DNA from 3 places in the Amycolatopsis sp. NPDC114504 genome. Region 3 is predicted to be linked to each of the others. Evidence: riboswitches for the same ligand, from Rfam matches in the RefSeq annotation. Region 3 holds a riboswitch; each other region holds the start of a gene.
What was found. Region 3 has a riboswitch for thiamine pyrophosphate ahead of ACZ7PG_RS26150 (thiamine ABC transporter substrate-binding protein). Riboswitches for the same ligand answer to the same signal wherever they lie in the genome.

Region 1 (7,527 bases), 580 kb from region 3:
CAGGGCATCGGCGGCGCGCTGCTGACGCCGGGGTCGCTCGCGATCCTCCAGTCGTCCTTCGCGCACGACGCCCGCGCCCGCGCGATCGGCGCCTGGTCCGGGCTCGGCGGCATCGCCGCGGCCGCCGGACCACTGCTCGGCGGTTTCCTCGTCCAGGTCTGGTCGTGGCGGCTCGCGTTCCTCATCAACGTCCCGATCGCGGTCGTCGTCGTGCTGATGGCCCGGAAGTTCGTCCCCGAGTCCCGCGACCCGGAGGCGACCGGGCACCCGGACTTCGGCGCCGCGGCGCTCGGCGCGCTCGGCCTCGCCGGGATCACCGGCGCGCTGGTGGAGGCGCCGGGACGCGGCATCGGTGACCCGATCGTGCTGGTCGCGGGCCTGCTGGGGATCGCCGGGCTGACCGCGTTCGTCGTCGTCCAGCACCGCTCGCGCGAGCCGCTGGTGCCGCCGTCGCTGTTCCGCGACCGGACGTTCACCCTGGCCAACGTGCTGACCTTCGCCATGTACGCGGCGCTCGGCGGCGTGATGATGCTGCTGGTGATGCAGCTGCAGGTGTCGCTGCACTACTCGCCGACGGCGTCCGGCCTGGCCGGGCTGCCGCTCACGGTGGTCATGCTGCTGCTGTCGGGCCGGTCGGGCGCGCTGGCGCAGCGGATCGGGCCGCGCGCGCAGCTGGTGGTCGGCCCGATCGTCGTCGGCATCGGGATGCTGCTGATGCTGCGCATTGCGCCCGGCGCGTCCTACCTCGGCGCGGTGCTGCCGGCGGTCGTCGTGTTCGGGCTCGGCCTGGCGACGGTGGTGGCCCCGGTGACCGCGACGGTGCTCGCCGCGGCCCCGGACCGCTTCGCCGGCGTCGCGTCCGGGGTCAACAACGCCATCGCGCGGTCCGGCGGGCTCTTGGCGGTGGCGGTGCTGCCGGCGGCGGCCGGGCTGACCGGCGAGGCGTACGCCGACCCGGTGGCGCTCACCGCGGGGTGGCGGATGGCGCTGGTGATCTGCGCGGCGCTGGCGATCGCCGGCGGGCTGATCGCGCTGGGCATCCACAACGGCGTCCTCGCGCCCCCGACTCCTCCGCCCCCGGCCGCCGACGAGTCTCCGCACCTGGGCGAGTGCTACCACTGCGGTGTCGAGGGCCCGCCGACGCACGTCCGCGGCGGCGGGACCCCGGTCGCCGGTTCCTAGCCCGCGAGGATCTCCGCGAACATCGCCGGGTCGGCGTTGCCGCCCGAGACGACGGCGACCGTGCGTCCGGCCGGCAGCTCTTCGGCGTGGAACAGGTACGCCGCCGTCGCCACCGCGCCGCTGGGCTCGGCGACCAGCCGGGCCTTGCGGGCGAGCGTGCGCATGGTCTCGCGGATCTCGTCCTCGGAGACCGTGACCATGGCGTCGACGACCTCCTTCAGGTGTGCGAAGGTCAGCTCCGACGGCTGCGCGCGCAGGCCGTCGGCGATCGTCCGGGCGCGGTCCGCCTGCGGCCAGTCGACCTGACGGCCCAGGCGCAGCCCCTCGGTCGTGTCGCCGGCCAGCGCCGGCTCGACGCCGATGACCTTCGCGTGCGGGGCGCGGGCCCTGATGGCGGTGCCGACGCCGGACGCCAGCCCGCCGCCGCTGACCGGCACCAGCACGACCTCGACGTCGGGGAGGTCCTCGGCGATCTCGAGGCCCGTCGTGCCCTGTCCGGCGATGATCGCCGCGTCGTCGAAGGGCGGGACGAGGGTCAGCCCGCGTTCGGCGGCCAGTTCGTGCGCTTTGGCCTCGTGCTCGCCGATCGGCACCTCGATCACCTCGGCGCCGTACGCGCGGGTGGCCTCGACCTTGATCCGCGGCGCGATGTCCGGCACGACGATCACCGCGGGCACGCCGTACTGCTGCGCGGCGTAAGCGACGGCTTGCGCGTGGTTGCCGCTCGAGTAAGCGATGACGCCACGGGAGCGCTGCAGCTCGTCGAGGGAACCGATCGCGTTGAACGCGCCGCGCACCTTGAACGCGCCGACCGGTTGCAGGCTTTCGGGTTTGAGCCACAGGGTTCCGCGGGGGTCCCACGTCTGGAGCAGCAGGGGCGTGCGCACGGCGACACCCTGGACGCGCTTCGCCGCGGCCTCGATGTCTGAGATCGTCACCAGTTCCATGTGCCGAGTATGTCAAGAAAGTGTTCGATCCGGAGTGTCTATTGTGGACAGACGGAGTGGTCCTCCTCACGTCACGGCAACGCGGGGAGTTCCTCGCGCGCCTTAGACGTTGGACAGGGGAGAAGACTTACTACCGGATCGGGATCATGAGCAAGGAGAACGCAGCGGCTTCCGAAGCGAAGGAAGAGAAGTCAGGCCTGCGGATCGCGCAGGTGATGGCAGCGGCACTGGCGGCGGTGACGGCGGCACTGCTGGGATCGACGCTCGGCGTGGCGGGGACCGTCGTGGGCGCGGGCGTGGCGAGTGTGATCACGACGGTCGGCGGCGAGGTGTACCTGCGCTCGCTGCAGCGCACGCGCGCGGCGGCGGCGAGGGCCCGGCAGCTGGCGACGTCGGGGATCCGCCGGCGCGGCGGGACCGGTTCCGAGGTCGAGCTGGCCGAGCAGCCGACGGTGCGGCTTCCGCGGCCGGAGTCACCGCCCGAGGAAGAGCCTTCGCGGCTGCGGAAGCTGCGCTGGCCGTTGATCATCGGCACGAGCGTGGTGGCGTTCGCGGTGGCGATCCTGGCGATCGTCGGCGTCGAGGCGGCGACGGGCGGCAAGGTGGCGGCGGGCACGGGCTCGAGCATCGGCAAGATCTTCGGCGGCGGATCGGGCACCACGGACCCGACCCCGTCGACAACGCCGTCGACCTCGACGAACGACACCCAGGACTCGCCGACGAACACGCCGTCGACGACCACGGAGACGACCACCCCGCCGACGACGTCGTCGCAGTCCCCGACGACCACCCCGACGACCCCGAGCACAACGGCCCAGCAGCCGACGACCTCGGCCCCGCCGACCAGCCAGGGCGCGGCGACCACCCCGACCCCGTAGGTCAGGGGAGGCGGGCCCGCAGCTCTCGCGCGGCGGCTTCGGGGTCCTCGGCCTCGGTGATGGCCCGGACGACGACGATCCGCGACGCCCCGGCTTCCAGAACCTCCGGGAGCCGCGGGCCGTCGATCCCGCCGATCGCGAACCAAGGGCGCGAGGGAGCCGAAGCCGCGGTCGCGCGGACCAGGTCCAGCCCCGGCGCGGTACGCCCGGGCTTCGTCGGCGTGGGCCAGCACGGGCCCGTGCAGAAGTAGTCCACGCCCGACTCCACAGCGGCAGCCGAAGCCTGCGAAACGGAGTGCGTCGAGCGGCCGATGACCACCTCGTCGCCCAGGATGCGGCGGGCCAGCGGGACCGGGATGTCGTCCTGGCCCAGGTGGAGCACGTCCGCGCCGACCGCCAGTGCCACGTCCGCGCGGTCGTTCACCGACAGCAGCGCTCCGTGGCGCGCGCACGCCTCGGCCAGCACCTCCAGCGCCGCGATCTCGGCCGCGGCCTCGAGCGGAGAGCCGCCGGTCTTGTCGCGCAGCTGGATGATGTCGACGCCGCCGGCCAGCGCCGCGTCGGCGAACGCGGCCAGGTCGCCGCGGGCTGTGCGGGCGTCCGTGCACAGGTACAGGCGCGCGGCGTCGAGGCGGGCGCGGATCTTGTCACCGGAGAGGGCGGGCATAGCGGCGACCGTACCTCGGCGGTTGATAATCCGACCAAAGCAGGCCGGCCGTCGAGCGGCAAGTGTCGTTGCCGCGAAAGTCATCCGGCCGTGGCTGCGGTTGGATTATCAACCAACGGCACAGTAGGGTGAGGGAGTCCGCACGGGAGCCCGAGGGACGGGCTGAGAGGGAGCTGCCGCTCCGACCGTGGAACCTGATCCGGGTCATGCCGGCGCAGGGAGCGTGATTCCCATGACGAACACCCTGGCCGTCGTCGGTGGCGGCGTCATCGGCCTGTCCGCGGCCTGGCGCGCGGCGAGCACCGGCCACGAAGTCACCCTCTACGACCCCGAGCCCGTCCGCGGCGGCGCGTCCTGGCTGGCCGGCGGCATGCTCGCCCCGGTCACCGAGGCCTGGCCGGGCGAGGAGGACGTCCTCACGCTCGGCGAAGCCTCTTTACGGCGCTGGCCCGGCTTCGCGAGCGACCTCGCGCAGGAGGGCGTCGACCCCGGACTCGCCGAGCACGGGACGCTCGTCGTCGCGTTCGACAGCGCCGACGCCGGGCACCTCGACATCCTCGCCGCCCACCTGCACTCGCTCGGCCGCGCGGCCGAACGGCTCACCAGCCGGGAGACCAAGCGGCTCGAACCCGGGGTCGGGTCCGTCCGAAGTGGACTCCACGTGCTCGGCGACCTGGCCGTGGACAACCGGAAACTGCTCCACGCCCTGTACGCGGCCTGCGTCAACCACAAAGTCCGGTTCGTCCGCGAGCGCGTCGAACGGATCCCGGACGCCGACGCCGTCGTGCTCGCCGCGGGTGCCTGGACCGGGCGGCTGCACCCGCAGCTCGCCGACGCCGTCCGCCCGCTCAAGGGCGAGATCCTGCGCCTGAAACCGCGCCGCGGCTGCCTGCCGCCGCCGTCGCGCACCGTGCGGGCCGTCGTCGAGGGGCGCCCGATCTACCTCGTCCCGCGCGGCGACCAGGAGCTTGTGCTCGGCGCGACGCAGTACGAAGCGGGCTTCGACCGGGCCGTCACCGCGCGCGGCGTCCGCGAGCTGATCGAGGGCGCCGAGCGCGTCTTCCCCGCGATCACCGAGTACGAGCTCGTCGAGACCGCCGCGGGCCTGCGGGCCGGCAGTCGGGACGTGCTGCCGTACGTCGGTGTCCTGGACGACGGCGTCTTCGCCGCCACCGGGCACCACCGCAACGGCTTGCTGATGGCCCCCGTGACCGCGGACGCCGTCCTCGCCTGGCTCGAGGGTGAGAAGCCGCCCGAAGGCGTCGAAGCGGCTTCGCCCGCCCGCCTGCACCAAAAGGAGCACGTGTGATGGAGATCAAGCTCAACGGGACGTGGACGGAGTTCCCGGACGGCGCGACCGTCGCCGACGTCCTCGACGCGTCGGGCGGCCAGCGGCCCGGCATCGCCGTCGCGGTCGACGGCGTCGTCGTCCGCCGCGGCGACTGGGCGGCCACCGCCGTGCCCAAGGGCGCGGCACTCGACGTGCTCACCGCGGTCCAGGGAGGCTGAAATGGACGAAGAACCGCTGGTCATCGGCACGCACAAGCTGTCGTCGAGGCTGATCATCGGCACCGGCGGCGCGGCGAACCTCGCCGTGCTCGAACGCGCGCTGGTCGCGTCCGGCACCGAGCTGACCACCGTCGCCATGCGCCGCGCCGACGCCGAGGGCGGCTCCGGCGTCCTCGAACTGCTGAAGAGGCTCGGCATCGAGCTGCTGCCGAACACCGCGGGCTGCCGCACGGCCGCCGAAGCCGTGCTCACCGCGCAGCTGGCGCGCGAGGCGCTCGGTACCGATCTCATCAAGCTCGAGGTGCACGCCGACGACCGGACGCTGCTCCCGGACCCGATCGAAACCCTCGACGCCGCCGAACGGCTGGCCGCCGACGGGTTCACCGTGTTCGCCTACACGAACGACGATCCGGTGCTCGCGCTGCGCCTCGAAGAGGCCGGCTGCGCCGCGGTGATGCCGCTGGGCGCGCCGATCGGCACCGGCCTCGGCATCCGGAATCCGCACAACATCGAGCTGATCGTTTCGCGGGCGGGCGTCCCGGTGATCCTGGACGCCGGAATCGGCACGGCGTCCGACGCGACGCTGGCGATGGAGCTCGGCTGCGACGCCGTCCTGCTGTCCACCGCCGTCACCCGGGCGACGGACCCCGAACGGATGGCCGCGGCGATGCGCTCGGCCGTCGTCGCCGGTCACCTGGCCCGCAGCGCCGGGCGCGTGCCGCAGCGGTTCTGGGCGCAGGCATCGAGTCCACCCCGGTGAACACGGGTGCCTTAACGCCGAACGTGCACCGCGAACCCGTAAGGTTGTCGGCACTTTCCGGCGCACCCGCGGCGGGGCAAGGGCAGAAGGAGCCAGCCGTGACCAGCACCTCCGTCCAGGACGTCTCGGGCAGGTTGTACCTCGCCGTCGGCAGGCTGTCCCGGTCACTGCGGCAGGCCGGGGTACCCGGCCCGGGCCACGGCGCCATCTCGGCCCTCGCGACGCTGGTGATCTCCGGTCAGCTGCGTCTCGGCGACCTCGCCGCGAAGGAGGGCGTCGCCGCGGCGACCATGTCGCGGATCATCGCGTCGCTCGTCGAGGCGGGCTACGTCAGCCGCGAGTCCGACCCGGTCGACCGCCGCGCGTGGCTGGCGAAGGCGACCGAGGAGGGCGAGCGGCTCGTCTCCGGCGTCCGGTCGACGCGGGTGCAGGAGCTGAACCGACGTCTCGACCGCCTGACGCCCGAGCACCGCGAAGCCCTGACGACGGCGCTCCCGGCGCTCGAGGCGCTGATCGCGGACGAGGACCGCTAAGCCGCTTCCCGCCGCAGCTCGGCGAGCTCGGCCCGCAGGGCGCGCAGCTCGTCGAGGATCTCCTGGTTCGCGGCCGCCTGGGTTTCGGCCTGCTTCGCCTCTTCCTCGCGGATGTCCTGGCGCAGCTCGTCCTCCATGCCGCTGACGACCACGGCGATGAACAGGTTCAGCACCGCGAAGCTCGACACCAGGATGTAGACGACGAAGAAGATCCAGGCCATCGGCGCCTGGACCATGATCTCCTTCGCGATGTCCGGCCACGCCTCACCGGTCATCACCTGGAACAGCGTGAACAGCGACGTGCCGAGGTCACCGAAGTTCTCCGGCGAGATGACGCCGAACAGCTTGGTCGCCATAACGCCGGCGACGAAGATGATCAGCGCGAGCAGCGCGGCGATCGACGCCATGCCGGGGATCGCCGCGAGCAGCCCGGAGACGACCTTGCGCATCGACGGCACGACCGAGATCAGCCGCAGCACCCGGAGCACGCGCAGGGATCGCAGGACGGCGAACGGCCCGGTCGCCGGGATCACCGCGATGCCGACGACCAGCAGGTCGAAGACGTTCCAGTTGTCGCGGAAGAACGCGCCGCGGTAGGCGTAGAACTTCGCGAGCAGCTCGGCGACGAAGATGCCCAGCGCGATGTGGTCGAGGACGTGCAGGAGCGTCCCGTAGCCGTTCATCAGGGACGTCGACGTCTCCATGCCGAGCGTGGTCGCGTTGAACACGATCACGGCGATGATGAAGTTCTGGAAGCGGCGGTCCTCGAGGACCTTCGCCACCCGCTCGCGCCCGGTCAAGGCCGCCCCCTGCTCAGTTCAAGGATGAGTAAACGCAGGGATGGTAACCGGGCGGGTGCTCAGCGCTCTTCGGGTGCCAGCCGCCAGAAGGCCGAGACGGGTCCGACCTTGGCGCCCATCGGGTAGGCGTGCTCGACGGCGTGGGAGACGAACCACTTGCCGTACCGCGCCGCCTCGACCACCGGCATGCCCTTGGCCAGGCCCGCCGTGAGCGCCGACGCCATCGTGTCGCCCGCGCCGTGGGTGTGCGG
Region 2 (7,527 bases), 570 kb from region 3:
CGCGGTCCGGCTCCACGAGGATCCGCTCGGTGCGGACATTGCGCTCGGCGGCTTTTCGGGCAACCTGGTCGGCGACGCCGCTGGGCACGCCGATCAGCAGGCCGCCCTCCTTGATCGCGGGGAGCCAGCGCAGATCGCTGTCCTCGCCGACGAGTCCGAAGTAGACGTCCACATCGGACGTGGTGGCTTGCGCGTCGTGGTAGTCGATCGGCTCGTCGACACCGAGTTCGCGCAGGAAGTCGTGCTTGCCGGCGCTGGCCGTGCCGATGACGTGCGCGCCGCGTGCCTTGGCGATCTGCACGGCGAGGTGGCCGACCCCGCCCGCGGCGGCGTCGACGAAGACGCGCTGTCCCTTGTGGACATCGGCGACGTCGACGAGACCCTGCCAGGCGGTGAGCCCGGCCAGCGGCAGCGCGGCGGCCTCGGCGAACGACAGTCCGGCCGGCTTGCGCACGAAGTGCCGCGAGGGCGCGGTGACGTACTCGGCGTAGGCGTTGCCCGGGCGCGGGAACCACGGCATGCCGAGGACTTCGTCGCCTTCCCGGACACCGGTGGCACCGAAGCCGACCTCCTCGACGACGCCGGCGACGTCCCACCCGACGGTGAACGGTGGCTCGCCGAGGAACCCACCGCCGGCGCGCACCTTCCAGTCGACGGGGTTGATGCCCGCGGCCTTCACCCGCACCAGGACCTCCGTCGGCCCGGGTTCCGGGCGCGGTGCTTCGGTGACGCGGAGCACCTCCGGTCCGCCGAGGGTCTCCTGGGTCACGACGCGCATCTCTGCTCTCCTTCTTCCTGGGTGTCCCCCTATACTCGGAGCGTTCGTCACTTTTCGCCAGAAGGCACTTGTTCGTAAAGTAGGTACCTCGTGGAAACTACCTGTGACCAGGACGGACCCTGGGACGTCTACCTCCGCAGCTGTCCCTGCCGGGACGTGCTGGATCTGCTGGCCAACAAGTGGACGGCCCTGATGCTGGGCGCACTGGCCCGCGGCCCGCACCGCTTCGGCGAGCTGCGCCGCGCGGTCGACGGAATCAGCCAGAAGATGCTGACCCAGAACCTCCGCCAACTGGAGCGCGACGGCTTCCTGACGCGCACGGTGTACCCGACAACGCCCCCGACGGTGGAGTACGCACTGACGGAGATGGGCGCGGAGGTGGGGGCGCACCTGGTGGCGCTGAGCACGTGGTCGCAGGCGAACTTCGACCGCATCCGCTCGTCACGCGAGGAGTACGACGGCCGGGAGCTGCAGCCGGTCCGTTAGCCGCTGAGTTCGGCCAGGCCGGCGACCGGTGTTTAGCGGTCCAGCACCCAGAACGGCGACACCGGCCCGACACCCGCACCGAGCGGGTAAGACTCGGCGACGCAGCGCTCGATGAACTTCTTCCCCGCTGCCACCGCGTCCGGCACCGAAGCGCCCTTCGCCAGTGACGCCGTGATCGCCGAGGCCATCGTGTCGCCGCCGCCGTGGGTGTTCTCCGTCTTGAACCGCGGGCCGCTCAACGAGATGAACGACTTTCCGTCCGACAGCAGGTCCACGCACTCGGACGTCCCCTGCATGTGGCCGCCCTTGACGAGGACCCACTGCGAGCCGAACTCCAGCAGTGCCTCCGCCGCCGCGTGCTGGGAAGCCTCGTCGGAAACCGAGATGCCGGTCAAGAGCCCGACTTCGTCCAGGTTCGGCGTGATCAGCGTCGCGCGCGGGAACAGCTCTGTGCGGATCGCCTCCAGGGCGTCCTCCCGGAGCAGCGCGTGGCCGGTCATCGACGCTGCCACCGGGTCGACCACCAAGGGGAAGTCCATCCCCAGCTCATCCAGGGTCTTCGCGACCGCGCGGATGATCTCCGCCGTCGCGAGCATGCCCGTCTTCGCCGCGTTCACGCCCATGTCGGACGCCACCGCCTTGATCTGTGCGGTGACGACGTCGGCCGGGATCTCGGTGAAACCCTGGACGCCCAGGGAGTTCTGCACGGTCACCGCGGTCAGTGCGACGAGCCCGTGTACGCCGTTGGCGAAGAACGTCCGCAGGTCCGCCTGGATGCCCGCACCACCGCCGGAGTCGGATCCGGCGATGGTGAGGGCGGTGGGCGGTGTCACGGCTGCACCACGGGCAGGTAGACCTTGCCGCCGGACTCGGTGAACTCCGCCGACTTCGACGCCATGCCGGCCTCGATCGCCTCCACTGTGGACAGACCGTGCTCCTCGGCGTACTTGCGGACGTCCTGCGTGATCCGCATCGAACAGAACTTCGGCCCGCACATCGAGCAGAAGTGCGCGGTCTTGGCCGGCTCGGCGGGCAGTGTCTCGTCGTGGAACGCGCGCGCGGTGTCCGGGTCGAGCGACAGGTTGAACTGGTCGTTCCAGCGGAACTCGAAGCGCGCCTTCGACAGCTCGTCGTCCCACTCCTGGGCGTACTGGTGGCCCTTGGCGAGATCCGCGGCGTGCGCGGCGATCTTGTACGTGATCACGCCGGTCTTGACGTCGTCGCGGTTCGGCAGGCCGAGGTGCTCCTTCGGTGTGACGTAACACAGCATCGCCGTGCCGTACCAGCCGATCTGCGCCGCGCCGATGGCCGACGTGATGTGGTCGTACGCCGGCGCGATGTCCGTCGCGAGTGGACCGAGGGTGTAGAACGGCGCTTCACCGCAAAGCTTTTCCTCGAGCTCGACGTTCTCCTTGATCTTGTGCATCGGCACGTGGCCGGGGCCCTCGATCATCACCTGGACGTCGTGCGAACGCGCGATGTGCGTCAGCTCGCCGAGGGTCTCCAGCTCGGCGAACTGGGCGCGGTCGTTGGCGTCGGCGATCGAGCCGGGGCGCAGGCCGTCGCCGAGGGAGAACGTGACGTCGTACTGCCGGAGGATCTCGCAGAGCTCCTCGAAGTGCGTGTACAAAAAGGACTCTTGGTGGTGCGCGAGGCACCACGCGGCCATGATCGACCCGCCGCGGCTGACGATGCCGGTAACGCGCCGCGCGGTCAGCGGGATGTAGCGCAGCAGCACGCCGGCGTGCACGGTGACGTAGTCGACACCCTGTTCGCACTGCTCGATGATGGTGTCGCGGTAGACCTCCCACGACAGCTTTTCCGGTTCCCCGTCGACCTTTTCCAGCGCCTGGTAGATCGGCACGGTGCCGACCGGGACCGGCGAGTTGCGGATGATCCACTCCCGCGTCTCGTGGATCCGCTTGCCCGTCGAAAGGTCCATGATCGTGTCGGCGCCCCAGCGTGTCGCCCACACCATCTTGTCGACCTCTTCCTCGACCGACGACCAGACGGCCGAGTTGCCCATGTTGGCGTTGATCTTCACCAGGAAGTTCTTGCCGATGATCGTCGGTTCGGACTCGGGGTGCCTGCGGTTGACCGGGATCACCGCGCGGCCGCTCGCGACCTCGGCGCGCACGAACTCCGCGGAAACCCGTTCGCGGGCGGCGACGTACTCCATCTCCCGCGTGATGACACCCTGTTTGGCCCAGCCGAGCTGGGTGTTGTGCTCACGCCCGTCGGCCCAGCCGGCGCGCAGCCGGTGCAGTCCACTGTGGACGTCGATCTCGGCTTCGGGGTCGGTGTACGGGCCGGAAGTGTCGTAGACGTCGAAGTGTTCGCCGTTCGAGAGGTCGATCCGGCGTGCGGGAACACGCAGGCCGGATTCGGTCTGGTGATACACCTTGTGTGAACCGGTGATCGGGCCGGTGGTGACGGAGACGTCCTTGTTTTCGAGCGTCGTCAACGACTTTCACTCCCTACGCCGGCATTACCCGGTCAGGTTCATGCGGTCGGTGACGCCTGCGAAACGCAAGTCACCCTCTCAGCCCGCCATGGCGCGAGCTCCCGCGTTGGTGTTGTGCCACCGACCATGCCACGCCGGAGCGCGATACTCAAGTCACCCGACCAACTCGGCCGGAGTGGCGTACACGTCGACCATGGCTCCGTTGCGCAGCACGGTGATCGGCAGTGCGGTGCCGATCACTTCCGCGAACAGCTGCCGCTGGATGCCCTGGGCGTCCGAGACGCGGGTGCGGCCGACGGTCAGCACGAGGTCGCCCGCCTTGAGGCCCGCGCGGTCGGCGGGACCGCCGGAGACGACCTCGTGGACCCTCAGCCCGGCGCTCTGCCCGGTGCGCTCGGCGATGTCGTCCGGCAGCGGCGCCGGGACCCCGACGACGCCGAGGTACGCGCGCCGCACCCGGCCTTCGACGACGAGAGTGTCGATGATCCGCCGCGTCGTCGCGTTGATCGGCACGGCGAGCCCGAGCCCGATGCCGGCGACGGCGGTGTTGATGCCGACGACGCGGCCGGTGGAGTCGGCGAGCGCGCCGCCGGAGTTGCCCGGGTTGAGCGCGGCGTCGGTCTGGATGACGTCTTCGATCACGCGCCCCGCGCGGCCGTGGCGCACCGGCAGTGCCCGGCCGAGTGCGCTGACGACACCCGCGGTGACGGTGCCGGAGAAGCCGAGCGGGCTCCCGATGGCCACGACGAGCTGCCCGACGACGAGCTGGTCGGCGTCGCCCAGCTGAGCGGCCGACGGCGTCTCGCCGCGTGCCCGCAGCACCGCGAGATCGGACAGCGGGTCGGCGCCGACGACGTCGAACGGCACTTCGCTGCCGTCGGCGAAGGTCGCGACGCCTTTTCGGTTGCCGTCGACGACGTGCGCGTTGGTCAGCAGGTGGCCATCGGCGGCGAAGACGACGGCCGAGCCGCTGCCGCGCGCGAGCTGAACCCCGGCGACGTGCGGGGTGACGGTCTTGGCGACCGTGCTGACCGCCCGCGAGTAGGCGTCCATCGCGTCTTCCATGAGCACCTCGATTACACCGTTGCAGGTACTACAAGTCTGCGCCGGAAAGCGCCCGAAGTCCGTTCGCTGCTGGAGAACCGGCCGGGCGGACCAGTGACGGTCAGTGGTTCACCGGATCGGACCATGCGCCGGTGAAGGATCGGCGAGACACTTCCAGGCGCTTCTGTAACGGTGCAGAAGTGACTTTCTGTGGGGTTGATATGCGAAAACTCATGTTCGGCGCCCTCGCCGGGCTGCTGGTCACCGGCCTGATCCCGGGGATCGCGGCGGCCGCGGGAGAGGCTCCCGGCGCTCCTGGGACCCATCCCAGCTGGCTGCCCGCGAACAAGACCGGCTTCGGCACGGCTCACGACCGGTCCAGCAACGTCTGGTTCACGCTCCAGGGCGGCCAGATGTCCGAGGTCTACTACCCGGACCTGTCGACGCCGAGCGTCCGGTCGATGAACTTCGTCGTCACGGACGGCCGTAGCTTCGCCGACCTCGACTACGCCGAGAAGGCGCAGCAGGTGCGGCGGACCGACGACGACAGCCTGACCTACGAGCAGACGATCACCGACGACCAGCACCGCTGGCGGCTGCGCAAGACCTACGTCACCGACCCGGCCGCCACGACCGTGCTGGTGGACGTCGACTTCCAGTCGCTCACCGGGCGCCCGTACCAGCTCTACGCGGTCGCCGACCCGGACCTGACCAACGACGGCTCCGACGACTCGGCCGCGCGCAAGGGCGACGCCGTCACCGCGCAGGACGCGACGAACGCCGCCGCGCTGACCGCCAAGCCCGCGTTCACGAAGACGAGCGTCGGCTACGCGGGCTCGTCCGACGGCAACACGCAGCTCACGAAGACCTTCAAGCTGGCGCAGTACGACACCGCCGCCAAGGGCAACGTCCTGCTGACCGGGCAGACGAGCGCCGACGGCGTCCGGAACCGGCACGTCACCCTCGCCCTAGGCATGGGCGCGAAGGCCGCCGACGCGCTCGGCAGCGCGCAGGCGTCGCAGCGACGCGGCGTCCGCGACATCACCCGCGCGTACGACCGCGGCTGGGAACAGTACCTGCGCGGCGTCAGCAAGCCGCCGTCGTCGCTGAAGACCGACGCCGAGCGTGACCTCTACAAGGCGTCGATGCTGACGCTCGCCGCGAGCGAGGACAAGCACCACCCGGGCGCCTTCATCGCGTCGCCGAGCATGCCGTGGCGCTTCGGGAACAACGACCCGGAGTGGTCGCCGTCCGGCACCTACCACCTGGTCTGGCCGCGTGACCTCTACCAGATCGCGACCGGCCTGGCCGCCGGCGGCGACACGGCCGCCGCGAACCGCTCGGTGTCGTACATGTTCGGCACCCAGCAGCAGGCCGACGGGCACATGCCGCAGAACAGCCGGGTCGACGGCGTGCCGTACTGGACGTCGATCCAGCTCGACGAAACCGCTTTCCCGATCGTGCTGGCCCAGCAGCTCGGCCGCAACGACCTGTGGCCCGGCGTCCGGAAGGCCGCCGACTTCATCCTCGGGTACGTGGGCCCGAACGGGCAGCGGGCGCCGTACACCCAGCAGGAGCGCTGGGAGGAGCAGGACGGCTGGTCCCCGTCGACCATCGCGTCGGTGATCGCCGGGCTCGTCTGCGCCGCGGACATCGCTTCGCACAACGGAGCTCCGGCGGACGCCGCCCGGTACCTCGCGGCGGCCGACAAGATGAAGGCCGACCTGCCGAAGCAGACGATCACCACGAACGGGCCGCTGTCGAAGGACCCGTACTTCGTCCGGCTGACCAAGGACGCGAACGCCAACGCCGGGACGACGTACAACCTCGGCAACTCGAGCGTCACGATGGACCAGCGCGCGGTCACCGACGCGGGCTTCCTCGACCTGGTCCGGCTCGGCATCTACCGCGCGGACGACCCGGTGGTTCGCAACAGCATCAAGGTGACGGACAAGGACATCGCGTTCACGACGCCGACCGGCCAGTTCTGGCACCGCTACACCAAGGACGGCTACGGCGAGCAGGCCGACGGTTCGCCGTGGGACTACACGTTCCCGGCCGAGAGCCGCACGACGTTCGGCCGGCTGTGGCCGCTGCTGGCCGGCGAGCGCGGCGAGTACGAGCTGACGCTCGGCGACCCGGCGTCGGCCGCGCGGCGGCTGCGTGACCTCGGCCGGGTGAGCAGCTCGGCGGAGACCATGCCGGAGCAGGTGTGGGACGAGAACGCGCCGTCGGGGCAGCCGGGCTTCGCGACGGGCACGCCGAACAACTCGGCGACCCCGCTGGCCTGGACGCACGCCCAGTACGTCCGGCTCGCGCAGGACGTCAAGGCGGGCTCGACGCTGGAGACGCCGAAGGTGGTGCGCTGCCACTTCCTCGGCTGCTGAAACCCGTCGTGAGTGAGAAACAGTGTTCTAACCCTGTTTCTCACTCACGACCGGGGGGCGGGTCAGAGGACGGCGCCGTCGTCCTCGGGGGTCTTCGGCGGCAGCCACGAGTTGCCCGGGACGCCCCACTTGTTGGACTTCAGCATCTTCTTCGCCGCGCGCGCGTGCCGGCCGACCAGGCGGTCGAGGTAGATGAAGCCGTCGAGGTGGTCGGTCTCGTGCTGCAGGCAGCGCGCGAAGTAGCCGGTGCCCTCGACCTCGATCGGGTTGCCCTCGACGTCGAAGCCGGTCACCTTCGCCCACGTCGCGCGGCCCGTCGGGTACGACTCGCCGGGCGCGGACAGGCAGCCCTCCCAGTCGTCGTCCGG
Region 3 (7,527 bases):
ACCCGGGTGACCGCCGCGGGGTCGGCGTCGAGGTCGAGCAGCCGTCGCACCCGGCTGACCGCGCTGCCGAGGTCTCGCAGGTCGGTCAGTAGCAGCTCGCAGCGCACGTGGTCCGGCTCCGGCGTCAGCCGGACGACGCCGGTGCCGTGCGCGAGCAGCAACGTCCGCGCGTAGGACGTCGACGTCACCTCCTCGACACCGGGAACGGCGTGAGTCGCGAAGAAGCGAAGCAGCCCGGCAGCGTCGAAAGGCGGCCTGAACGGCAACCGCAGGCTGAGGCGCGTCCCGCTGACGTCGCCCTGGCGTCCACGTCGAGACGCGGCGAAGGCGCGAAGCTGCGATGGCGTCGTCGCGAACACCTCGCGGATCGTCTCGTTGAACTGCCGGACGCTGGAGAAGCCGGCCGCGAACGCGACGTCCGTCAGCGGCAGCCCCGACATCTCGATCAGCAGCCGGGCCGAGTGCGCGCGGTGCGCCCGGGCCAGCGCGAGCGGGCCCGCGCCCAGCTCGGCGGTCAGCACCCGGCCGAGCTGACGTTCCGAGTAGCCGAGCCGCCGCGCGAGGCCCGGGACGCCTTCGCGCTCCACGGTCCCGTCGGAGATCAGGCGCATCGCCCGCGCCGCGAGGTCGGCGCGCACGTTCCAGTCCGGCGAACCCGGCACGGCGTCGGGGAGACAGCGGCGACAGGCGCGGAAGCCGTTGGCTTGCGCGGCGGCCGACGTCGGGAAGAAGCGGACGTTGCGCTCCTTCGGCGTCGACGCCGGGCAGGACGGCCGGCAGTAGATACCGGTGGTGCGCACCGCCATGATGAACTGGCCGTCGAAGCGCGGATCGCGGGCGGTGACCACGCGGTAGCAGCGCTCGGCGTCCCGCCAGAGTGCGAGCGTTTCGGTGACCATGGATCCGAGCATGCCAGCAGGTCAGCGCCGTCGCTGGCGGAAATCCGACGCGGCGTTGGGCGCTTGGGCCCCGGTCGGGCGTGGCACGTAGACTGCGGGATCGTGAGTCTGACCCTCGGTATCGTCGGCCTGCCCAACGTCGGCAAGTCCACCCTGTTCAACGCGCTGACCCGCAACGACGTGCTCGCGGCGAACTACCCGTTCGCGACGATCGAGCCGAACGTCGGCGTCGTGCCGCTGCCGGACCCGCGGCTGGACAAGCTGGCGGAGCTGTACAAGTCGGAGAAGATCGTGCCGGCTGTGGTGTCCTTTGTGGACATCGCGGGCATCGTCAAGGGCGCCTCCGAGGGTGCCGGGCTGGGCAACAAGTTCCTCGCGAACATCCGTGAGGCCAACGCGATCTGCCAGGTCATCCGCGTGTTCGACGACCCCGACGTGATCCACGTCGACGGCCGGATCGACCCGATGAGCGACATCGAGACGATCAACACCGAGCTGATCCTGGCCGACCTGCAGACCCTCGAGAAGGCCGTCTGGCGCCTGGAGAAGGAAGCGCGGACCAAGAAGGAAGCGAAGCCCGCGCTCGAGGCCGCGCAGAAGGCGAAGGAAATCCTCGACAGCGGCCGCACGCTCTTCTCCGCGCAGAAGGACGTCGATCTCGAGCTGCTTCGCGAGCACAGCCTCCTCACGACGAAGCCGTTCCTGTACGTCTTCAACGCCGACGAGGCGATCCTGACCGACGACGCCCGCCGCGAGGAGCTGGCCAAGCTGGTCGCCCCGGCGGACGCGGTGTTCCTCGACGCGAAGGTCGAGGCGGAGCTGCTGGAGCTGGACGACGAGGAGTCGGTGCGCGAGCTGCTCGAGTCGGTCGGCCAGCCGGAGCCGGGCCTGTACGCCCTGGCCCGCGCGGGTTTCCACACGCTCGGCCTGCAGACGTACCTGACGGCGGGCCCCAAGGAGTCGCGCGCCTGGACGATCCCCAAGGGCGCGACCGCGCCGCAGGCCGCGGGCGTCATCCACACGGACTTCGAGCGCGGGTTCATCAAGGCGGAGATCGTCTCGTACGACGACCTGATGGACAACGGCTCGATGGCGGCGGCCCGCGCGGCGGGCAAGGTCCGCATGGAGGGCAAGGACTACACGATGGCCGACGGTGACGTCGTGGAGTTCCGCTTCAACGTATGAGCCGTCCGCTGACGCCGCGCGAGCGGGAGGTGCTGACCTTCCTGCTCGCCGGCGACGTCCCGGGCGCGGCCGAACTGCGGGCCCAGGCGGAAACGGCGTGGGTCACCGGCCGGTGTGGCTGTGGGTGCCCGACGATCGACCTCGCGGTGGACGAAAAGCTGCCGGCAGCCCGGCTCACCGAACGGGTGGTCGTGGAGGCGGACGCGCCCGACGGCGGGCTCATCGTGTTCACCGACGACGGGCGGCTGTCCGGCCTCGAGTACTGGACCACGAGCGACGAGGTCCCGGGGGAGCTCCCGTCCGTGGATCGGATCGAGCGCCCGGAGACGAATGCGCCGCCGCTCTGAAGATCAGGGCGACGGCGCGAGGCTGACTCAGCCGAGGAGGCCCATCAGCGCGATCGCGATCAGCACCACCGCGGGGGCGAGGGCGTTGATCCAGGCGCGCTGGGCGGCGGTGAGGGGGGCGGTGGCGGTGCTGTTCATGGCGCTTCCTAGGGCCGAAATCCGATGCTTCCGCCCTGCTCAGCGCGCTGATCTTGCCGTTTGTTAGCGGCTGTGATCGAACTCACCGGCATCCGGGTGACGACGGCCCCGGACGGTGAACCAGAGCACACCTCCGGCCGCTGCCACCATCGTCGCGAATGCCGCCGTGCCTACCACGATCGCCTGCGTCATAGCCGTCTCTCCTAGCAAAAGTCGTTTACCGAGAGACGTCGAAACCGCGGAAAAGTGCACTCAGCGTAACCGGGATCACAAAGAAGAAAGCACCGCGTCGATCTCCGACGCCAGTGAGAAGTCCTTCGCCGTCAACCCGCCCGCCGAGTGCGTGCTGAGGCGGAACGTCAGCGTGCGCCAGCGGATGTCGATGTCCGGGTGGTGGTCGGCGGCCTCGGCCAGCACCGCGACGCGGTCCACCACCTCGATCGCCTGCGGGAAGCTCGCCAGCTCCACCTCGCGGGAGATGACCTTCCCGGACCTGGTCCAGTCCGCGCTCAAGCGTTCGTCGGCCTCGGAGTCGCTCAAGATTTCCGTCATGTCTCCATGGTCGTACGTCCTGGACTACGCTGCACGGTTGCCACGGGAGTCCGGTCGAGCCGGGCTGAGAGGCGGGGTCACCCGCGACCGTTCGCACCTGACCGGATCATGCCGGCGAAGGGAGGGCTTTCCCTCCTCGTCCGGCGAAGTGCAGGAGGGGTAGATGAAACGCAGGGCTGTGCGCGCCGCGACGGCCATCGCCGTCGTCAGCGCCGTCGCCGCGGGGTGCTCGCTGTCGGACGGTGACGGTGCCACGCAGCAGACGCCCACCGTCACCCTCGTGACGCACGACTCCTTCCTGGCGCCGCAGGAGGTGCTCGACGCCTTCCAGAAGCAGTCGGGCATCAAGGTCTCCGTGCTCAAGCAGGGCGACGCCGGTTCGCTAACCAACAAGCTCGTGCTGACGAAGGCCAACCCGATCGGCGACGTCGCGTACGGCGTCGACTCGACCTTCGCTTCGCGCGCGCTCAAGGAAGGCGTCTTCGAGCCGTACACCAGCCCGGAGGCCGACCGCGGGCCGCAGCGCTACGCCGTCGACCCCGAGCACCGGCTGTCCGCGGTCGACGTCGGCGACGTCTGCGTCAACGTCGACACGAACTACTTCACGAGCAAGGGCATCGCGGCGCCGGCGTCGTACGACGACCTGGCCGACCCGAAGTACAAGGACCTGCTGGTCGCCGAGGACCCGGCGACGGCGTCGCCCGGGCTCGCGTTCCTCCTCGGCACCATCGCGAAGTACGGCGAGGCCGGCTGGAAGGACTACTGGACGAAGCTGAAGGCCAACGGGCTCAAGGTCGTCAGCGGCTGGGAAGAGGCCTACACCAAGGACTTCTCCGGCTCGTCCGGCAAGGGCCCGCGCCCGATCGTCGTCTCGTACGCCTCTTCGCCGGCGGCGGAGGTCGGCGACGACGGCAAGCCGCGCACCAAGGCGCTGCTCGACACCTGCTACCGGCAGGTCGAGTACGCGGGCGTGCTGGCGAACGGCAAGCAGGCCGAGAGCGCGCGCAAGGTCGTCGACTTCCTGCTCTCCCAGCAGTTCCAGGCGACGGTCGCGGCCAACATGTACGTCTACCCCGCGCGCCAGGGCGTCGACCTGCCCGCGGGCTGGGCGCAGGTCGCGCCGCTGCCGCAGAAGCCGCAGGCGCTGACGGCGGACCAGGTCCAGGACGGACGCGAGAAGTGGATCGGCGAATGGCGCACGCTCGTGCAGTCTTAGCGCCGCCAAGGACGGCCCGTGGGATCGGCCTGGCGCTGCTGGGTCTGGTCCCGATCGGCTTCCTGGTGGTGTTCTTCGCGTGGCCGGTGCTGGCGATCATCGGCCGCGGGTTCGCCGCGGGCGGCCTCGACGTCGTCCTCGGCGACGCGCGGACCTGGCAGCTCGCCGCGTTCACGGTCGGCAGCGCGGCGGCGTCGACCGTCGTCGCGGTGCTCGCCGGGCTGCCGGTGGCGTTCCTGCTGGCCCGGGTGAAGCTGCCCGGCGTCGGCCTCGCGCGGACGCTGGTGCTGGTGCCGTTCGTGCTGCCGACCGTCGTCGTCGGCCTGGCGTTCCGGGCGCTGTGGCCGGACGGCGGCGTCCTGCCGATCGTGCTGGCCAACGCGTTCTTCAACGTCGCCGTCGTCGCGCGGACCGTCGCCGGGCTCTGGGCGCGGCTGGATTCGCGCACGACCGACGCCGCCCGCGCGCTGGGCGCGTCACCGTGGCGGGCGTTCCGCTCGGTGACGCTGCCCGCGCTGGCGCCGGCGATCGCGTCCGCCGCGGCCGTCGTGTTCCTGTTCTGCGCCACCAGCTTCGGCGTGGTCCTCATCCTCGGCGGCGCGAAGTACCGGACCCTGGAAACCGAGATCTACCTGCGGACCGTCGACCTCCTCGATCTCTCCGGCGCGGCGGCGCTGTCGCTGATCCAGTTCGCTGCCGTGGTCGCCACCCTGGTCCTCGGCGGGCTGGCCCGGCGGCGCAAGGACGGCGCCAGGATCGGCGTCGGCACGTCCCGGCGCCCGCGCGGCGGCGAGTGGCCGGTGGTCGGTGCCGCGGGCGCCGTGCTGGCCCTGCTGCTGACGCCGATCGTCGCGCTGCTCGTCGAGTCGGTCTCCACTTCCGACGGCTGGAGCCTCGCCGGTTATCGAGCGTTAACCAGCACCGGGGAGAAGGGCGCGCTGCAGGTGTCCGGCTGGGACGCGGCGGTGAACTCGCTGAAGGTGGCGATCGACGCGACGCTGCTCGCGATGGTCGTCGGCGTGCTCGCGTCCGTGGTGCTCGTCGCGCTGCGCCGGTCGCCCGCGAAGGCCGCTCGCGGCGTGGGCGAGACCATGGACGCCGTGCTGATGCTGCCGCTCGGGGTGTCCGCGGTGACCGTCGGGTTCGGCTACCTCGTGACGCTCGACGCGCTGCCCGGCGACCTCCGGACGTCGCCTTACCTGGTCCCGCTGGCCCAGGCGCTGGTGATCATCCCGCTGATCGTGCGGATGGTGCTGCCGGTGCTGCGCTCGGTCGATGTCCGATTGCGGCAGGCCGCGTCGACGCTCGGCGCGAGCCCGCTGCGCGTGTGGCGGGAGATCGACCTGCCGCTGACGCTGCGGCCGCTCGTCGCCGCGGCCGGGTTCGGGTTCGTCGTCGCCCTCGGCGAGTTCGGCGCGACGAGCTTCCTCGCCCGGCCGACGTCGCCGACGCTGCCGGTCGCGATCGCGTCGCTGATGGGACGGCCGGGGGAGCTGAACAACCAGATGGCGTACGCCGCGTGCGCACTGCTGATGCTCGTGACGGTGCTGGCGGTCGCGCTGATCGACAGGCTGGGACGTGGCCGGGTGGGAGAGTTCTGATGGCGCTGTCGGTGCGGGACCTGACCGTCCACTACGGATCGTTCGCCGCGGTGCGCGACGCGCGGCTCGACATCGCCGACGGCGAGGTGCTGGCGCTGCTCGGCCCGTCCGGCTCGGGGAAGTCGACGCTGCTGCGCGCGATCACCGGGCTGGAGCCCTCGGCCCGCGGCTCGGTGAGCTGGGACGGCGACGATCTCGGCGCGGTGCCGGTGCACCGGCGCGGGTTCGGGCTGGTGTTCCAGGACGGCCAGCTGTTCGGCCACCGCGACGTCGCCGCGAACATCGCGTTCGGCCTGCGGATGCACGGCGTACCCCGCGCGCAGTGGGCCCCGCGCGTCGCCGAACTGCTGGCGCTGGTCGGCCTCTCCGGCTTCGAAAAGCGCCGGGTGACGGAGTTGTCGGGCGGCCAGGCTCAGCGGGTGGCGCTGGCCCGGGCGCTGGCGCCGAAGCCGCGACTGCTGCTGCTGGACGAGCCACTGTCCGGTTTGGACGCCGGCTTGCGCGAGCAGCTGGCCATCGACCTGGCGGACCTGTTGCGCCGCAGCAAGATCACGGCGTTGCTGGTGACGCACGACCAGGAGGAGGCGTTCACGCTGGCCGACCGGGTCGCGGTGCTCGACGCCGGCGAGGTCCGCCAGGAGGGCGCGGTCCGCCGCGTGTGGCGCAGCCCGGCGGACGACGACGTGGCCCGGTTCCTCGGCGTGACGACGTTCGTGGACGGCGTCGTGGCCGGCGGGGTCGTGCACACGGAGCTGGGTGACGTCGCGCTGCCGGACGTCGACGACGGCCCGGTGCGGCTCGGGCTGCGGCCGCACGCACTGCGGGTGGCTACCGACGGCGTGGCGGGCGAGGTCGTCGCGGCGGTGCACCGCCGCGAGCACGTCCGGCTCGTCGTCAAGCTCGAGGAATCCACAGTGGACGCCGTCGCGCCCGCCGCGTCGGACCTGCGGGCGGGCGACTCCGTGAAGCTGGAGTTCGACCCGGACGGCGTCGCGCTGGTGGGCTGACGACGCCGTCCGGGAGACTCAGCCGTCGCGAGTGGACAGTCGCGCGTAGGCCAGCGACAGGCCGATCACGATGTAGCAGGCCGCGCGCAAAGCGCCTTCGCCCAGCATCTGGGCGCCCATCGGGTCCTGCAGGACCTCCGCCGGGGCCACCGACCAGTCCTTCGTCAGCAGGAACGGGTGCAGCCAGTCCAGCGACGTCAGGAAACCGAGGATCGTGAACACGATGTCGGCCGCCAGCACCGACGCCACCACCAGCATCGGGTGCTCGGTCCAGCTGGAGATCGCCAGCGCCACCGCGCCGACCGCCCACAGCTGGAGCACCACCCAGCCCGCCATCAGCAGGATCCGGGCCAGCGCGCCGCCCAGCGTCAACGTCGTGCCGGAGAGCGTGAACAGCGAGTCCGTGCCGTTGATGATCAGCCCGGTCACCACGCCGGTGAAGCACATCGCCAGCACTGAGACCACCGACACCGTCGCGACGCCGAACGCCTTCACCGCGAGCAACCGGCCCCGCCCGACCGGCGCGATCAGCCAGCCGCGCAGGGTGCCGTGCGCCGTCTCGCCGGCGATCGCGTCCGCGCC

Region 1: linked by a shared signal. The riboswitch ahead of thiO (glycine oxidase ThiO) and the one ahead of ACZ7PG_RS26150 (thiamine ABC transporter substrate-binding protein) in region 3 are both predicted to bind thiamine pyrophosphate.
Region 2: linked by a shared signal. The riboswitch ahead of thiC (phosphomethylpyrimidine synthase ThiC) and the one ahead of ACZ7PG_RS26150 (thiamine ABC transporter substrate-binding protein) in region 3 are both predicted to bind thiamine pyrophosphate.

The regions. Positions count from the first base shown of each region.
Region 1 covers NZ_JBVKDU010000003.1:1,577,219-1,584,745, reverse strand. Annotated here, with positions in the region: gene ACZ7PG_RS29005 (MFS transporter) at 1-1,182, shown strand, start outside; gene ACZ7PG_RS29000 (threonine ammonia-lyase) at 1,179-2,129, opposite strand; gene ACZ7PG_RS28995 (hypothetical protein) at 2,276-3,007, shown strand; gene thiE (thiamine phosphate synthase) at 3,009-3,674, opposite strand; TPP riboswitch at 3,807-3,912, shown strand; gene thiO (glycine oxidase ThiO) at 3,907-4,983, shown strand; gene thiS (sulfur carrier protein ThiS) at 4,983-5,183, shown strand; gene thiG (thiazole synthase) at 5,185-5,943, shown strand; gene ACZ7PG_RS28970 (MarR family winged helix-turn-helix transcriptional regulator) at 6,042-6,476, shown strand; gene ACZ7PG_RS28965 (ion transporter) at 6,473-7,276, opposite strand; gene thiD (bifunctional hydroxymethylpyrimidine kinase/phosphomethylpyrimidine kinase) at 7,336-7,527, opposite strand, start outside.
Region 2 covers NZ_JBVKDU010000003.1:1,567,798-1,575,324, reverse strand. Annotated here, with positions in the region: gene ACZ7PG_RS28950 (NADP-dependent oxidoreductase) at 1-778, opposite strand, end outside; gene ACZ7PG_RS28945 (winged helix-turn-helix transcriptional regulator) at 869-1,264, shown strand; gene thiD (bifunctional hydroxymethylpyrimidine kinase/phosphomethylpyrimidine kinase) at 1,297-2,097, opposite strand; gene thiC (phosphomethylpyrimidine synthase ThiC) at 2,094-3,728, opposite strand; TPP riboswitch at 3,722-3,843, opposite strand; gene ACZ7PG_RS28930 (S1C family serine protease) at 3,882-4,793, opposite strand; gene ACZ7PG_RS28925 (glycoside hydrolase family 15 protein) at 4,994-7,159, shown strand; gene ACZ7PG_RS28920 (peptide deformylase) at 7,222-7,527, opposite strand, start outside.
Region 3 covers NZ_JBVKDU010000003.1:996,401-1,003,927, reverse strand. Annotated here, with positions in the region: gene ACZ7PG_RS26175 (AlkA N-terminal domain-containing protein) at 1-899, opposite strand, end outside; gene ychF (redox-regulated ATPase YchF) at 1,002-2,084, shown strand; gene ACZ7PG_RS26165 (hypothetical protein) at 2,081-2,431, shown strand; gene ACZ7PG_RS26160 (hypothetical protein) at 2,633-2,761, opposite strand; gene ACZ7PG_RS26155 (4a-hydroxytetrahydrobiopterin dehydratase) at 2,837-3,121, opposite strand; TPP riboswitch at 3,154-3,262, shown strand; gene ACZ7PG_RS26150 (thiamine ABC transporter substrate-binding protein) at 3,285-4,337, shown strand; gene ACZ7PG_RS26145 (ABC transporter permease) at 4,313-5,938, shown strand; gene ACZ7PG_RS26140 (ABC transporter ATP-binding protein) at 5,938-6,945, shown strand; gene ACZ7PG_RS26135 (ABC transporter permease) at 6,964-7,527, opposite strand, start outside.